3 regions of the Intestinimonas sp. UBA1698 genome follow, and region 3 is predicted to be linked to each of the others. Evidence: predicted binding sites of a transcription regulator. Region 3 holds the regulator's gene; each other region holds the start of a gene.

Region 1 (5,505 bases), on a different contig from region 3:
GTAGAGCTCGCCCCGGTGGGTGAGAGGGGGCTCCAGCGCCAGTTGGAGGAGGAAGGAAGCAGTGGGCTCGTAGGAGGGGGCGAGGGCCTGCCCGTCGGGGCCGTAGACCTTGCCGGAAGAAGTATGGACGGAGAGGGAGAAGAGGGGCTCCATCGCGCCGTTTTCGTCCACCAGGAGAGGGAAGCTGCTGTTATACCAGCCGCCCCGGAAAAGGATATCCGCTCCGTCGCGGACCTCCACCCCGGTGAGCACATCGGCCATGTCGCTGTCCCGGGGGACGGCGGAGGGGTCCAGGGCGACGGTATAGGGGCCGTAGTCGGTATCGCCGCGGCGGTACTGAATGGTCCCGTCCGGAGCGACGGTAAAGACGGTTCGCGCCCCGTCCACCCGGCCGGCGTAGACGTCGTTTTCCCCCTGGGCGGACCAGAGCAGCAGGGCGTCCCGATATTGAATGCCCTTCCGGCGGCTGAGGACGGGGTAGACGACGGTAAAGACCGCCAGCAGGGCGGTCAGAGCGATCAGCAGGACCCGCTGAAACCGGGTCAGGGTGCTCCACTGGGACATGCTTACCTCCCTCTGAGCTCGATGATGCGGTCGCGCAATACGGCGGCGTACTCGAACTCCAGCCGCTTGCTGGCCTCCCGCATCTCTCTTTCCAGCTTCTCAATGGCGGCGTCCCGCTCCTTCTTGGTCAAGCTGGTCTTGCGGCGCATGAGCTGCTCGGTCTCCTCTTCCTCCGCCGACAGCTCGATGACGTCCCGGACCGACTTGATGATGGTCTTGGGCACGATGCCGTGGGCCTGGTTGAAGGCGTCCTGCTTGGCCCGGCGGCGCTCGGTCTCGTCCATGGCACGGCGCATGGAGGGGGTGACGGCGTCGGCGTACATGACCACCAGGCCGTCGGCGTTCCGGGCCGCCCGGCCGATGGTCTGGATGAGGGAGGTCTCCGAGCGGAGAAAGCCCTCCTTGTCGGCGTCCAGAATGGCCACCAGGCTGACCTCCGGCAGGTCCAGACCCTCCCGCAGCAGGTTGATGCCCACCAGCACGTCATAGGTCCCCAGCCGCAGGTCCCGGATGATCTCCTGCCGCTCGATGGTGTCGATGTCGTGGTGCATGTACTGCACCTGAATCCCCGCGTTTTTCAGGTAGGCGGTCAGGTCCTCGGCCATCCGCTTGGTCAGGGTGGTGACCAGCACCCGCTCCTTCCGCGCCACCCGGTCGTTGATCTCCCCGATCAGATCGTCGATCTGGCCCTCCACCGGGCGGATCTCCACCCTGGGGTCCAGCAGGCCGGTGGGCCGGATGACCTGCTCCACGATCTGGCCGGAGCGCTCCCGCTCGTAGTCGCCGGGAGTGGCGGAGACGTAGACCACCTGGTTTACTCGCTGTTCAAATTCGTCAAACTTCAACGGACGGTTATCAAACGCGCAGGGTAGGCGGAAGCCGTAGTCCACCAGAGTGGTCTTGCGGGCCCGGTCGCCGTTATACATGGCCCGGACCTGGGGCAGGGTGACGTGGCTCTCGTCGATGAACATCAGAAAATCGTCGGGGAAGTAGTCCATCAGCGTCATGGGGGCGGAGCCCACCGGCCGCCCGGCGATGGGCCGGGAGTAGTTCTCGATGCCGGAGCAGTAGCCCAGCTCCTGCATCATCTCGATGTCGTACAGGGTGCGCTGCTTGATGCGCTGGGCCTCCACCAGCATATTGCGCTCCTCGAAGAAGGCCACCCGCTCCTCCAGCTCACGGTAGATCTCCTGGATGGCGGCGTCCATTTTCTCCTTGGGGGTGATGTAGTGGCTGGCGGGAAAGATGGGCAGATGCTCCAGACGCCGGATGGGGGTGCCGGTGACCACGTTGATTTCGCTGAGCCGGTCGATCTCGTCCCCAAAGTACTCCACCCGGATGGCGGTGTCCTTGAAGTAGGCCGGCCAGATCTCCACCGTGTCTCCCCGGACCCGGAACATATTCCGCTCGAAGGCGATGTCGTTGCGCTCGTAACGGATCTCCACCAGGCGGCGCAGCAGCTCATCCCGGGGAAGCTCGTCCCCCACCCGCAGGGGGACCATCATCTTGGCGTAGTCGTCGGGCTCGCCCAGTCCGTAGATGCAGGACACCGACGACACCACGATCACGTCCCGCCGCTCGATGAGGGAGGCGGTGGCGCTGAGGCGCAGCCGGTCGATCTCGTCGTTCACCGCCGAGTCCTTCTCAATGAAGGTGTCGGTGTGGGGGATATAGGCCTCGGGCTGGTAGTAGTCGTAGTAGGAGACGAAATACTCCACCGCGTTATCGGGAAAGAACTCCTTGAACTCGGCGCAGAGCTGGGCGGCCAGGGTCTTGTTGTGGGCCAGCACCAGGGTGGGCCGCTGGACCTGCTCGATGACCTTGGCCATGGTGAAGGTCTTGCCCGAGCCGGTGACCCCCAGCAGAGTCTGCTCGGTCAGCCCCAGCTCCACGCCCTTGGCCAGGGCCTCAATGGCCTGCGGCTGGTCGCCGGCGGGCTGATAAGGGGAGACAACGTGAAAATCGGGCATGCGGTTCCGACCTCCTTCCCCGCGCCGGACCCCGTACCGGGGCCGGCGTTCAACGGGGCATCGTACATCTATTCGATATCATATCAAAACATTTGTTCTAAATCAAGAGGGGACCGGAAAAATCCACCGATGCTCCGGCCCTCAGTATGGGTTAGGATACCCGTTCAGCAGGCCGCTATCCTTCAGGGAGACCATGTCGTCCTCGGTAAAGATCAGGTGGTCGGCCAGCTCCACCCCCACCTCCCGCAGCACCCGGGCGAGCGTTTCAGTGGTGAGCAGGTCGGCGTTGGAGGGGAGGGCCAGGCCTGAGACGTGGTTGTGGGCCAGGAGGACGGCGGAGGCGTTGTGGGCCAGGGCCAGCTCTACCACCCGGCGGGGGGTGATGTCGGCGGCGTTCACCGTGCCCTCCCCCAGCTTGTGGCAGCCCAGCACCTTGTACTTGGCATCCATGCACACCAGGTAGACCATCTCGTTCCGGGGACCCGTCTGGAAGTAGGGCAGCAGGTAGTCCCGGGCGGCCCGGCTGGAGGCCAGAATGTCCCCCGGAGAGCTGCGGATGGTGGAGTAGCGGCCGGCCAGCTTGGGGATGAGCTTGAGAAGGACGGCGGTGTGCTCCCCCACCCCGTCCACCCGCGTGAGGGAGGGGGGCAGGGCGTCGAACACTCCGGCCAGAGAGCCGAACTGGTCCAGCAGGGCGTGGGCCAGGTCGTTCACGTCCCCTTGGGGGATGGCATAGCACAGCAGCAGCTCCAGGAGCTGGTGGTCGTGGAAATCCTCCCCATGGATGAGAAATTGTGTTTTCAGCCGCTTGCGGTGGCCGTCGTGGACACCCATGCTGGCACCCCTCTTCTGCGCGTGGATTGTTCGGCGGAAGCCCTTAAGCCCGGGGGCCGTATTCCGCCAGATAGGCCTCCATGCGCGCCTTCATGGCGTCGTCGATATACACCCGGCCGTCGATCTCCCGGTTGTGCAGGAAGGCGAGAATCTCCCCGACGGTGACGATGGGGTAGACGGCGATGCCGTGGTCGGCGCGCAGCTCGTCCAGGGTGGAGCAGTCCCGGGTGCCCCGCTCCATCCGGTCCACCGAGACGATGAGAGCGGTGACCTTCAGGTCGCCCAGAGCCTGAAAGAGCGCCAGGGACTCCCGCACGGCGGTGCCGGCGGTGACCACGTCCTCCACGATGACCACCCGGTCCCCGTCCTGGGGCTTGTAGCCCACCATGGAGCCCCCCTCGCCGTGGTCCTTGGCCTCCTTGCGGTTGAAGCAGTAGGGCAGGTCCCGGCCGTAATTCCGGTACAGGCTGGAGGCGGCGGCCACCGCCAGCGGGATGCCCTTGTAGGCGGGGCCGAAGAGACAGTCCACCCCGTCGGGCAGATGCTCCTGGATGCAAGCGGCATAGTAGTCGCCCAACTGGGCGGCCTGGGCGCCGGTCTTATAGTTGCCGGTGTTGATGAAATAGGGGGTTTTGCGGCCGGACTTGGTGACAAAATCCCCAAAGGTGAGCACGCCCGCGCGGACCATGAACGTGATGAATTCCTCTTTGTAGGTCATAAGAGCATCTCCTCCCAAAAATCATTTTATTATATCAGTTTTCGCCCCGCCCGACAAGAGAGAAGGCAGGGCGGGCCCGTGTGCCAGAAATTTACTTGATTTTAGCACATGTAAATGGTTTAATTGTGTTAACGATCAGCAAAAAGGCGCCGAAGGCAAGGGGAAGAGCAGTGAATACAAAAAATGGCCGCTTCCGATGGGTTGCGGTGGAGCGGAGATGCTGGTATAATCCTTTTTTGGAAAGAAAAAAAGGGCCCGCGCCTGTCATATTTCAGAGCGCTGCGTCGTTTCTATTGTACCACCCGGTGGAATCAATCAGTTTGATTCAAAATAAAAGACCAAATGCATTCATCAAGGAGGAAGAATTACCATGAAGCATACCCTGAAGCGGGTCCTCGCCATGGGGACTGCCCTGGTCCTGACCCTGGGCCTGTCCACCGCCGCCCTGGCGGCCGAGGGGGAGGAGCCCCCTGTCAGCCCCGCCCCCGCCGCCGAGCAGACCATCGCCGTTCAACTGGACGGCCAGAACCTGACCTTTACCGACGCCGTGCCCCAGGTGAAGGACCAGCGCACCTTCCTGCCCTTCCGCGCCGTGTTTGAGGCCATGGGCGCCGAGGTGTCCAACGAGGGCGACGTCATCACCGCCGCTCGGGACGGCAAGACCCTGACCATGACCATCGGCTCCGCCGAGGCCACCCTCACCGAGGGTGAGACCGCCACCGTCATCACTATGGACGTGGCGCCCTATGTGGATTCCGCCACCTGGCGCACCTATGTGCCTGTCCGCTTCGCCGCCCAGGCCTTCGGCTGCGCCGTGGGCTGGGATCAGGACGACCAGACGGCCGTCATCGTGGACACCGAGAAGCTGCTGGGCAGCGCCAAGGCGGGCAAGGAGTACACCATCCTGGCCAAATACTTGGAGTACAGCCGGCAGTTCAACGAGGGCGCCTGGGCCGTGACCGCCGACTTTGACGCTGACCTGAGCATGATGGGCATGGGCCCCGCCACCGTGGACGGCACCCTGGAGGGCGTGGTGGCGGACGCCGTCAAGGCCCAGATGTCCATGAACATGAAGCTGGACCTGGAGGAGCTCATGGCCGACCTGTCCGCCCTGGCCGCCGCCGGCACCAGCGAGGAGCCCGCCGCGCCGACCGCCGAGGAGCAGGCTCTGCTGACCGCCCTGAAGGAGAAGGGCGTCGGCCTGGAGATGCGCATGGACATGGACAAGGGCATGCTGTACATGACCTTTACCGGCGAGGCGCTGGAGGCCCTGGGCCTGCCCGCCGACACCTGGTACTCCATGGATATGGGCGCCCTGTTTGAGCAACTGGGCATGGACTACGCCGAGCTGATGGACCTGTCCAAGACCCTGGACGCCTCCGCCATGCTGGAGGCCATGCTCCAGAGCGCCGACCTGTC
Region 2 (5,505 bases), on a different contig from region 3:
TCATCGGCATCCGGGACGACATGTATATCGGCAAGGGCAACCAATACATGCACGACGTGGTGGACGCCGTCACCGAGGGCCACCGGGACGGGGTTCTGGAGCAGAAGCCCACCCTGGTGAACCTCCAGTGCGACATCGACCACCCCACCCAATGCATGGCCGACATGCTGCACATCATCCATACGTTCGGCGGCGTGGAGAATCTGAAGGGCAAAAAGGTAGCCATGACCTGGGCCTACTCCCCCAGCTATGGCAAGCCCCTCAGCGTGCCCCAGGGCGTCATCGGCCTGATGACCCGCTTCGGCATGGACGTGGTGCTGGCCCACCCCGAGGGGTATGAGGTCATGCCCGAGGTGGAGGCGGTGGCCCGGGCCAACGCCGCCAAGACCGGCGGCACCTTCACCAAGACCAACTCCATGGCCGAGGCCTTTGCCGGCGCCGACATCGTCTACCCCAAGAGCTGGGCCCCCTTCGCCGCCATGGAGAAGCGCACCGACCTGTACGCCCAGGGCGACAGCGCGGGCATCCAGGCCCTGGAGCAGGAGCTTCTGGCCCAAAATGCCCAGCACAAGGACTGGTGCTGCACCGAGGAGCTGATGAAGACCACCAAGGATGGCAAGGCCCTGTACCTGCACTGCCTGCCCGCCGACATCAACGGCGTGTCCTGCGTGGACGGCGAGGTGGAGGCCAGCGTCTTTGACCGCTACCGCACCCCCCTGTATCAGGAGGCCAGCTTCAAGCCCTACGTCATCGCGGCCATGATCTTCCTAGCCAAGGTAAAGGACCCCCAGGCCACCCTGAAGGCCCTGGAAGAGCGCGCCGCCGCCCGCTGGTTCCAGAAGTAATTTTCTCTTGCTCCATCCATGACCCGCCCCTCCCTCCACCGCGCCGGGGCGGGTCATGTCTGTTTTTACTGCAATACAGGAGGTATTATCGAAATATGGGTAAACGAATCGTTATCGCCTTGGGCGGCAACGCGCTGGGCAGCAACCTGCCGGAGCAGATGGTCGCCGTAAAGCAGACCGCCCGGGCCATCGTGGACCTCATCCAGGAGGGGCACCAGGTGGTCATCGCCCACGGAAACGGACCTCAGGTGGGGATGATCCAGAAGGCCATGACCGAGCTGACCCGCTCTGACCCTGACAAGTATATTCCCTGTCCTCTGTCTGTCTGCGTAGCCATGAGCCAGGGCTACATCGGCTATGATCTGCAAAACGGCCTGCGGGAGGAAATGCTGGACCGGGGCATCTCCAAGGGGGTGGCCACGGTGCTGACCCAGGTGGAGGTGGACCCGGACGACCCCGCCTTCCGGCACCCCACCAAGCCCATCGGGGCCTTTATGACCCGGGAGGAGGCCGAGCGCATGGTGGCCGAGCGGGGCTATGACGTCATCGAGGACGCCGGCCGGGGCTACCGCCGGGTGGTGGCCTCCCCCCGGCCCCAGTCCATCGTGGAAATCGAGTCCATCCGGGACATGGTGGAGGCCGGCCTGGTGGTGGTGGCCTGCGGCGGCGGCGGCATCCCCGTTTTTAAGACCGGGGGACACCATTTGAAGGGCGCGGCCGCCGTCATCGACAAGGATTTCGCCTCCTGCACTCTGGCCCAGCAGTTGGACGCCGACTGCCTCATCATCCTCACCGCCGTGGAAAAGGTGGCGGTGCATTTTGGCAAACCGGAACAGAAGTGGCTGGACCGCCTGACTCCCGACCAGGCCCGGATCTATATGGGCGAGGGGCACTTCGCCCCCGGCTCCATGCTTCCCAAGGTGCAGGCCGCCGTCCAGTTTGCCGAGTCCAAACCTGGGCGCACCGCGCTCATCACACTGCTGGAAAAAGCCAAGGACGGCATTGCCGGCCGAACCGGCACTGTCATTTCCCTTTGACCCCGCCTCCTCCTTCCCTTCCCCATGCCACGCTTTCCCACATGCCGGAGGGCGGCCCCGCAGTGCGGGGCCGCCCTCCGGCACTCCATTTTTTCCCTCTTGACAAAACGCCTGTTCGAGTTATAATAATGGTACAAATGTTCTATTTGGAGGGGGCGCAGCCCGTGGAGCTGCTGGACAAGCTGACCATTCTCACCGATGCGGCCAAATATGACGCCGCCTGCACCTCCAGCGGCCTGGACCGGGCCGGGCGGCCGGGGCGGTTGGGCTCCACGGTGCTGGCAGGGTGCTGCCACTCCTTTTCCGCCGACGGCCGCTGTGTCACCCTTTTCAAGGTCCTGCTGACCAACGTGTGCGTCTACGACTGCCAGTACTGCGTCAACCGCCGATCCAGCGACGTGCCCCGGGCCGCCTTCACCCCCCGGGAGCTGGCCGAGCTCACCATTCAGTTCTACCGCCGCAACTACATCGAGGGGCTGTTCCTCTCCTCCGCCGTGCTGAAAAACCCGGACTACACCACCGAGCGCATGATCGAGACTCTGCGTATCGTCCGGCAGGACTACGGCTTCGCCGGGTACATCCACGCCAAGGCCATCCCCGGGGCGGACCCGCTGCTGACCTGGCGGCTGGGCCTGCTGGCCGACCGGCTCTCCGTCAACATCGAGCTGCCCTCGGAGCAGAGCCTGGCCCTGCTGGCCCCGGACAAGAAGAGGGACGCCATCCTGTCCCCCATGCGGCAGATCCGGGACGGGGTGGCCCGCTCCAGCCAGGAGCTCAAACAGTACCGGGGCGCCCCCCGATTCGCCCCGGCGGGCCAGTCCACCCAGATGATCATCGGCGCCACCCCGGAGACCGACCTGCACATCCTCCGCCTCACCGAGGCCCTCTACCAGAAATACCGGCTCAAGCGGGTCTTTTACTCGGCCTATCTGCCGGTGTCGGACAGCGCCCTTCTCCCCGCCCGGCGGGATTTTCAGCCGCCCCTGCTGCGGGAGCACCGGCTCTACCAGGCGGACTGGCTCCTGCGCTACTACCACTTCACCGCCGCCGAGCTGCTGGACGAGGCTCACCCCGACTTCGACCCCCGGGTGGACCCCAAATGCTCCTGGGCCCTCAACCACCTGGAGCAGTTTCCGGTGGAGGTCAACCGGGCCGATTATGAGATTCTGCTCCGGGTCCCGGGCATCGGCGTCCGCTCAGCCCGGCGCATCCTCACCGCCCGGCGGGTGGGGCCCCTCACCTTCGAGGGACTCAAGCGGCTGGGCGTGGTCCTCAAGCGGGCTCAGTATTTCCTCACCTGCTCCGGACGGATGCTCCCCGGCCTCAGCCGGGTGCGCCCGGACGGCGTCCTGCGCCGTCTGGTGGCGCTGGAGCAGCCCGCCCTGGCAGGCCCCGCCCCGGAGCAGCTCTCCCTGTTTGACCCCACCGGTTAGGAGGTGCCCCATGTCCCAATGGCCCCAGTTTCAGTATACCTACGACGGCAGCTTTGCCGGATTCCTCTGCTGCGTCTACGAGAGCTACGTCCGCAGGGAGCTGCCCGTCTGCTTCGCCATGGCGGAGGACCCCCGCCTCACCCTGTGGCCCGACCGAGCGGTGGAGACCTGCCGGGAGCACGCCGAGCGGGTCTACCGCTCCCTGGCCCGGCGCATCTGCCTGGAGGCCCAGCGCTGGGTGGTCCGCGGCTTTCTCACCTGCATGCCGGAGAAGGAACGGCGGCTTTACGACTTTATCCGGCTGGGCTACAGCGTGGGCCCGGCGGCGGTACGGGACCTGACCGATCCCCGGGTGGCCGCCCTGCGCACCGCCCTGCTCCACCTGAATGGGGAGGTCCACCTGCTGCGCGGCTTTGTCCGCTTCTCCCAGCAGGAGGGGGCCCTGGTGGCCGAAATCGAGCCCAAAAACCGGGTCCTCCCCCTGCTGCGGCCCCACTTCTGCGCCCGGTACTCCGGGGAGCGCTTCGTCATCTACGACCGCACCCACCGGGAGGCTCTCTTCTACCAGCCCGGGCGGTGGGCCATCGTCCCCCTGGACCGGTTCGAGGTGGCCGCCCCCGACCAGGCCGAGCTGGACTACCGGCGGCTGTGGCGGCGGTTCTACGATACCATCGCCATCGAGGAGCGCCGCAATCCCAAATGCCGCATGACCCACATGCCCAAGCGCTACTGGAACACCATGACGGAATTTCAAACGGACCCGGCCCCCGCCGGGAGAAAGGAACGGATGGAATGAAGAATGTGAAAATCACCGTGCTCCGCAAACAGCTCTATGAGGATTTCGCGGAGGAGCACCTCACCGACGGGATTCAGCCCTGCGATTTCTATGAGGAGGGCGACACCTTCCTCTACACCGGCGGAGCGGAGATGCCGGAGGGCTTCTGCCCCTGGGCCTGGATCGACGTCTACCGGAGCGTCTCGGCCCTCTCCGCCGGGGCCACCTTTACCCCCTGGCAGAAGCGGGACGGGGTGAGCGTGGTATGCTGTACCGACGGCATCCGGCCCGTTACCTTCCTGCTGGAGGCTCTGGAAGCGCTTCCCGGATAGAAAAACATGCGCCCGCCCGGCTTTCAACCGGGCGGGCGCATGTTCATGCTTTTTTCAGGATGGCCTCCAGACGCTCCGCCGGGACCGAACCGATGGGGCGGGGGGGGGCATAAGGGGCGATGTTCTTCTCAAACCAGGCCACATCGCGCCGCCAGTCGCACGGGAAGTCTGTGCTGCGGTAGGTCCCCAGCCGCCGGAATCCCATGGCCTGGTGGAGCCCCCCGCTCTTCTCGTTGGGCACCGTGACCCCGCCTTAGACCGTCTTAACCCCCTGGAGCGCCAGAATCTCCAGCAGGGCCGCGCTGTCGGCGGCCGCTGCAAACCGGGATGTCATCCGCTTCTCTCCTCCCCTCACCTTACCAAGCGGGGGCCGACTGGGGCGCCGCTTCCGTCTTCCGGTAGGCCATGCCGCCGAAGTCCCGGTCCAGCCAGGGGTCCAGGGGGGCGCCCTCCTCCACTGCGGCAAAGAAACGGCCGATCTGTTCTGCCGCCACCGGGACCGCCCGCTCCAGCAGCGTCCCCAGAACTCGGCTGCTCTCGGCGCTGGCCGGAGCGGGGACGGCCTCCAGGATCATTCCTCTGGCCCCCGCCAGGACTGGGAGGCGCCCACACAGCCGGCCGGCCGCCCGACCGGCCCGGGTACCGCTCACTCGGGCCAGCAGCGCCGTGTCCCGCCGCATGGCCAGATAGCCCTTTCGGAACTCCGCCGGTCCCGCCGTACCATAGGCCAGCGCCGCGGCCTTGCAGACCGCCTCCCCGGCGGGGGGCGGCAAATGCGCCCGCCGGGCGTCCAGTCCGGCCCGCTCCATCAGCAGCCGGTCAAACTCCGCCTCCATGGCCAGGTGGGCCAGCTCCCCCCGGGCGGCCCGGGCCTCCACATAGGGGTGGCAGGCGCTGTCCAGCGCCAAATGGCACAAAAATCCGGCGGCGTAGCCCCGGCTCATGGGCACGCACTCCTCCACCGCCGCCCGCAGCCGCCGGAAGGCGGGCAGGGCGGAGCGTTTGTGCATCTTCAGCCCCTCCCGCCGAGCCGGGTTGCCGGTGGCAGGATGGTAGAAAAACAGAGGGTCGGGGCCCAGGCAG
Region 3 (5,505 bases):
TCGCTTTACAGTGATACTTTCATGAATCAGCCGGTCAAGCTGCTGCGCCGCGGTCTTTGCCCGGAGCTCCTGAATCAGACGGATCGCACCACTAATTAGGATCATGGAAAAGATAATGATGGCAGTAGTGGCATTTCTGGCGAAGTTGGAGACGAGAAAAACGTCCGTCACCAATGAAATAATACCCAGGATAAAGAGAATTATATTGAACGGATTGATAAAAGCCCGCCGCAACCGGCGTATTGTCGTATCATTTTTTCGCTCCGCGAAGCTGTTTGCACCATATTTTTCCCTCATCGCCTCGACCTGTTCATGAGACAGGCCATCCGGTGATGCTTCAATATCTTGATATATTTGTGACGCCTCACGGTAAGCGTATTTTTTGATACGACTGTCAAACAGTGTTGTTTTTGACACGGGACAGTCCCTCCTTTAGAAATACAGATAAAATTATTTTAACATTATCCTGTAAAAATGCCATGTTTATATTCTTGCTTTTTTCTTGCAAGTTACTTTGATGCAACATTTTTATCCCGCTCAAATTTGTTTCATCAGGGCAAAATAAAGTTGTATCAAAATTTTCAATTATCCTTTCGATATATCCTTTTTATCGGATCATATGAAATCAGCTTTTCACAGTATTTTAGATTTAGATACTATAATTTGCAAGTAATGTAAGCGCGGGTATAATATCTTTAATTATGGGAAACTCCCGACTCCCAGCGGGAGACCGTCTTGTTGCTGACCCCCAACTGGTCCGCCAGGTCCTGCTGGGTCATGGCCTTGGCCCGGCGGTAGTTTTTCAGCCGTTCACTGAAATCCGGTTCCATAGAATCGACTCCTTTTCCCTTGGGTGTGGATATTGTAGCATGGCGGGGCGGAAAAAGGCCACCCCATGGTCCGGGAATTCACTCCCGGCAGGCGGGAAAGGGCCTGGAATCCGGTCTCGGGACGAAAAAAAGGGCCGGTTTTACACCGGCCCTTCTCAAGGTGTGGAAAATCAGTCCTCCCTCGTCCGGGTGAGGGCACCGAAGAAGCGGACCATCAGGGGGATGTAGGTGCCCACGAAGAGGATGGAGGACAGCACCGCCGCCGCACTCCGCTTTTTCAGTGGGATGCCCAGCCCGATCAGAATGCCCAGCGCCATCAGGCACAGCTTCAGCGCCGCCACGTCCTCCAGATCCATGTCCTTGATGGCGAGCCGTCCCGCCGCCAGCCACTTGTCCAACATGTGCACACGCTCCTTTCCGCCGGGGCCTAAGTCCAGGCCCCCTCCAGTTCCAACAGCTTTCGTTTCAGCTCCAGACCCCCGCCGTAGCCGGTGAGGGTGCCGTCCGCCCCCACCACCCGGTGGCAGGGGATCAGGATGGGGATGGGATTGCGGTGATTGGCCTGCCCCACCGCCCGCACCGCCCTGGGTGAGCCCACTGCCGCGGCGATCTGGGCATAGGTGCGCGTCTCGCCCCAGGGAATGGCCGTCAGGGCCGCCCAGACCCTCCGCTGAAAAGAGGTGCCCCGGGGGTCCAGCGGCAGGTCAAAGCTCCGACGCGCCCCGGCCAGGTATTCCAGGACCTGACGGCGGGCCTCGGCCAGCACCGGAGTCTCATGCTCGGCGATTCGGGGTACCGGGGCGTTGGGCAGGGCCAGGCCGGTGATGCACGCCCCCTCCCCCAGCAGGGCCAGACGACCCGCCGGGCTGTCAAACAGGATCAAATCCATGGGGCTCACCTCCGAAAACAAGCGGGACGGTCAAAATGCACGATCTCCAGCTCGATGCCCTCGGTATCGTAGAAAAAGAAGGCGTAGTCGTCCGGAGTATACTCCGGATAAAACCGGGGCGGAAGGCGGATCGCCGCGCCGGGGATGGCCCGGACCTGGCCATAGAGCCGGTCCACCTCCTCACGGCGATCCACACCGAAGGCCAGGTGGTGGAGGGAAACGGGCTTCCGGCGGCAGACGGCCTCCCCCACCAGGGCGGGGCGGGGGCAGATGAGAGTCAGGTCAAAGGCCGGGCTGCCTCACACAGCGGAATTCGTGTTTCGGGATGTTATCCCAGGTTTTGCGGTCTAGATCAAAGCCCAGCAGGGGCAAAAGTTCGTCGTAGAACGGCTCTGCCCGGTCCAGGTCGGCCACCGTGAGCTCGATATGGTCGATGCGGGGGACCATCAGTCGTACCGGCGGACCACCGCCACCACCTTGCCCAGAATCTGAGCGCCCTGGCCGTCGATGGGCTGGTACTCCGGGTTCTCCGGCAGCAGCCACACATGGCCGTCCCGGCGGCGAAAGGTCTTGACCGTGGCCTCGTCCTCGAACAGAGCCACCACGATGTCCCCGTTGCGGACGGTCTGCTGCTGGTGGACGATGACAAGGTCCCCGGGCAGAATGCCCGCGTCCAGCATGGACTCCCCCCGAACTTTCAGGGCGAAGTGCTCCCCGGACAGGCCGCCGGTGTCAAAGGTGAGATAGTCCTCGATATGCTGCTCCGCCAGTATGGGCGCGCCGGCCGCCACGCTGCCCACCACCGGGATCTTATCCGCCGGGGCCTCCACCTCCGGCGCGCCGGGGCCGCCGCTGACCGTGATGGCCCGGGTCTTCCCCTCCGCCTTGGTGATGAGTCCGGCGGACTCCAGCCCCTTCAGATGAAAATGCACCGTGGAGGGGGATTTCAGCCCCACCGCCTCCCCAATCTCCCGCACCGAAGGGGGATAGCCATGGTCCTTCTGGAAGGCGACGATATAGTCGTAAATCTGCTGCTGCTTGTCGGTGAGCTTCTTCATGGCAGACCCTCCTCTGCATCTCAGGCGGAACATAAAGCCTTCCGCGCGCTCGTATACATATACTCTAACGCTATCCTATCATACAACCGCCGGAAAGTCAAACATTCGTTCTAAGAAACTAAAAGGTTTCTTGATCTTTTCCCCATCAGCCGATCGGCGGAAAGAAATGGGACAGGAGGTACGGCATGGACCCCAACAGCGAGATGCCCGGTATTTTATTCGACGCCCTGGCCCGGGCCCGGCGGCGGGCCATTGAGCGGGAGCTGGCCCGGGAGGAAGGGGGCTGCTCCGCCGTGTGGAGGGACGCATCTCCGGCCATCCGGCGGGTGGACCGGCAGATGTTCGAGGGCTTTTCCCGGGAGGAGCTGGACCTGCTGGCCGCCTTCCAGCGCCGGATGCTCTCCGGGCTGCGGCGGGGGGACGGGCCCAGATGCCCCCGGGGAGGAGGAGCGGGATGAGATGAGAGAGAACAAGGCGGCAGCGCCCGGAGGGGGACGACCAGCGGGACCACATGAACAGGCTGCCGGGGACAGGGCGCTGGACCGATTGGCTCTTGCAATCCACGGAAGAAACGGTATAATAAAAACTGGAAAACAAAAATGCGGCAGCTCCGGAGTGTTGCAGCACCCCGGAGCCTGCGCAGGTGCACCACCACCTACACAACGGCCCTTGGGCCGCGCCGCACGCTTCATTATACGGTATTCCCAACCCTTTTACAAGGCGGGAAATAACGTGTATTTGGCGTGCCCTGTGTGCATTTGAGAGACTTTGTCTTCGGATGCCGTGTAGGGAATCCCCTGCACGGCATTTTTGTTTCCCGCCGAGATGCCGGGGGAGTCTGTCCCCCGGCCGTCCGGTGCGGACACAGAGGAGGAAGTATAGATGAAACAGAGATTGGCGCCCCTGCTCCTGGTACTGGCCCTGTGCGCGGGGCTGGCCGCCCCCGCCCTGGCCGGCGACGAGCCCGTCCCCGGGCCGTATTTTACCATCAGCACCCAGACGGAGGGCCGCTTTGTCGTGAGGATGGACCGGTCAGCCGACGGCGAGGGCTGGAGCTTTGACGCCGCCACCCGGACCATCGCTCTCAGCGGCGCCGGAATCCAGTACCTGGAGATCTGCCGCGCCGCCGCTCCCGTCAACCTGGTCCTGGCCGACGGGACCACCGGTACCCTGACCGGCGGCAGCGCCGTTCTGGCGGCCCCCCGGGCGGGCCTGACCATCTGGTGGAGCGCCAGGTCCACGGGCGGGGGGCCGCCGGTGTGACCCGCCGCCTCCCCCGCAAAAAGCCGCCGCGTCTGCATCGCAGACGCGGCGGCTTTTTGTGGTCAATAGCGGTTGACCCAGCCGGAGATCAGATAGGTGGGCACCAGCCAGGCGGTCAGGAAAAAGGTCAGGTTGGCAGCAGTCAGAGAGTCCCACGCCCCCTGGGCCGTGAGATAAAAGGCCAGCAGTACCCCGATCACCGAGCCCAGCACTGCCAGCAGGGCTGCGGCGGTCACCGCCCACCGCAGCCGGCGGGCGCCCACCACCGCCTCGGCAAAGGGGGCCAGGCCCTCCCGGCACAGCACGGCGGTGATGACCGGATCGTGGGGGGCGTCCGGGTCGGACAGCTCTACCCGCCGCTCCACCGTGGGAAAGTCCATCTTCTCCACCGGCAGCTTAAACTTCTGCCGCAGCATGGCGGGGATGAGATTGAAGTCACGGGTGGCCAGCACCGGCGACACCTTGCCCCCGATGAGGGAGGTGAGGGACGGGGAGATCACCGGATGGAGAACGTAGTTCAGGGCGAAGATGCCTGCCAGCTCCCCGTCGATGGCGCAGAACACGGCGTTGCGCACGTTGAGGCCCTGGGGCAGGGAGACCTCCAGCAGAGACATGAAGGCGGCGGAGCCCACAGCAATCTGCTCGTTGCGGATGACGGCGGTAAGGCCGCCCCCCTCATGGCGCTCGATGCCGCCGGTGGTGCGGCGGTAGACGGCGCCCTGGGAGCGCAGCAGGTCGTGGAAGATTTTGTCCAGGCCGCTGCCCGCGTCCCGGATGAGGGTGGCGGTGACCGCCACCACCTTTTCCACCGGGTAGTCCCCAAAGATCTTGATGCCGTTCAGGGAGACGGAGCCGGGGGGGAAGAGGTCGGCGTCGGTGAGGAGGATGGCGCTCCCCTGCCGGGCCACGCCGGGCCACCCGCCCAGAGCGGCGCCGCTGGAGGACAGCCGCCGGGACAGCACCCGGAAGGGACGGCCGAACAAAAGCATGCCCGACAGGCAGGCCGCCGAGGCGGTGGTGGCCGACAGGCACCACACCAGCCGCTCCGGGGCCCCCCGACCCACCGAAGCGATGAGGGAGAACAGCAGGCAGGACAGCAGCAGCAGCGGCGCGGCCACCCGGAAGATGCGCTGGGCTCCGTCGTCCTCCTGGATCTGGCTGCCGAAGCCGATGGGAGAGCCCGACCACTTGGCGTAGGCGCTGCGGCCGTTCCAGGCCTTCTCGTCCAGGGTGACCAGATAGGGCTCGGAGGCCGCCGCCGCCGTGCGGCAAGCCATGCGCAGGCCCTGCCGCTTGGAGTAGGTCCCCCACAGGGTGAAGAACAGGGACAGCCCCGCCGCCACGCAGTAGGGGAGGCCCTGCCGCTCCGGGGTCAGGCGCCCCATGGTCAGGGCGTCGGCCAGGGCGAAGAGGCAGGAGAAGGCGGTCAGGGTGTCCGCCCCGGGCCGCAGAGTGAACAGCCGCG

The links. Region 3 encodes LexA, which represses DNA repair genes until DNA is damaged. Its sites were predicted from a motif close to CNAACANNTGTTNG; they were not measured.
Region 1: uvrB (excinuclease ABC subunit UvrB) is a predicted target of LexA. The motif match lies at 2,620-2,633, and genes of this name have one in related genera.
Region 2: B3H64_RS01170 (putative DNA modification/repair radical SAM protein) is a predicted target of LexA. The motif match lies at 1,987-2,000, and genes of this name have one in related genera.

Annotation. Positions count from the first base shown of each region.
Region 1 is NZ_DCJO01000041.1:85,835-91,339, forward strand. Features, by position in the region: gene B3H64_RS11015 (hypothetical protein) at 1-564, opposite strand, end outside; gene uvrB (excinuclease ABC subunit UvrB) at 567-2,534, opposite strand; gene B3H64_RS11025 (JAB domain-containing protein) at 2,676-3,368, opposite strand; gene pyrE (orotate phosphoribosyltransferase) at 3,412-4,086, opposite strand; gene B3H64_RS11035 (copper amine oxidase N-terminal domain-containing protein) at 4,457-5,505, shown strand, end outside.
Region 2 is NZ_DCJO01000005.1:6,976-12,480, reverse strand. Features, by position in the region: gene ygeW (knotted carbamoyltransferase YgeW) at 1-845, shown strand, start outside; gene arcC (carbamate kinase) at 941-1,882, shown strand; gene B3H64_RS01170 (putative DNA modification/repair radical SAM protein) at 2,047-3,315, shown strand; gene B3H64_RS01165 (TIGR03915 family putative DNA repair protein) at 3,326-4,111, shown strand; gene B3H64_RS01160 (TIGR04076 family protein) at 4,108-4,422, shown strand; gene B3H64_RS01155 (hypothetical protein) at 4,466-4,663, opposite strand; gene B3H64_RS01150 (zinc dependent phospholipase C family protein) at 4,779-5,505, opposite strand, start outside.
Region 3 is NZ_DCJO01000032.1:127-5,631, forward strand. Features, by position in the region: partial or broken gene B3H64_RS06800 (cation-transporting P-type ATPase) at 1-417, opposite strand, end outside; gene B3H64_RS06805 (helix-turn-helix transcriptional regulator) at 696-830, opposite strand; gene B3H64_RS06810 (hypothetical protein) at 1,001-1,231, opposite strand; gene B3H64_RS06815 (methylated-DNA--[protein]-cysteine S-methyltransferase) at 1,258-1,719, opposite strand; gene B3H64_RS06820 (hypothetical protein) at 1,725-1,913, opposite strand; gene B3H64_RS06825 (VOC family protein) at 2,002-2,166, opposite strand; gene lexA (transcriptional repressor LexA) at 2,166-2,777, opposite strand; gene B3H64_RS06835 (hypothetical protein) at 2,963-3,235, shown strand; gene B3H64_RS06840 (hypothetical protein) at 3,660-4,040, shown strand; gene B3H64_RS06845 (hypothetical protein) at 4,103-5,505, opposite strand, start outside.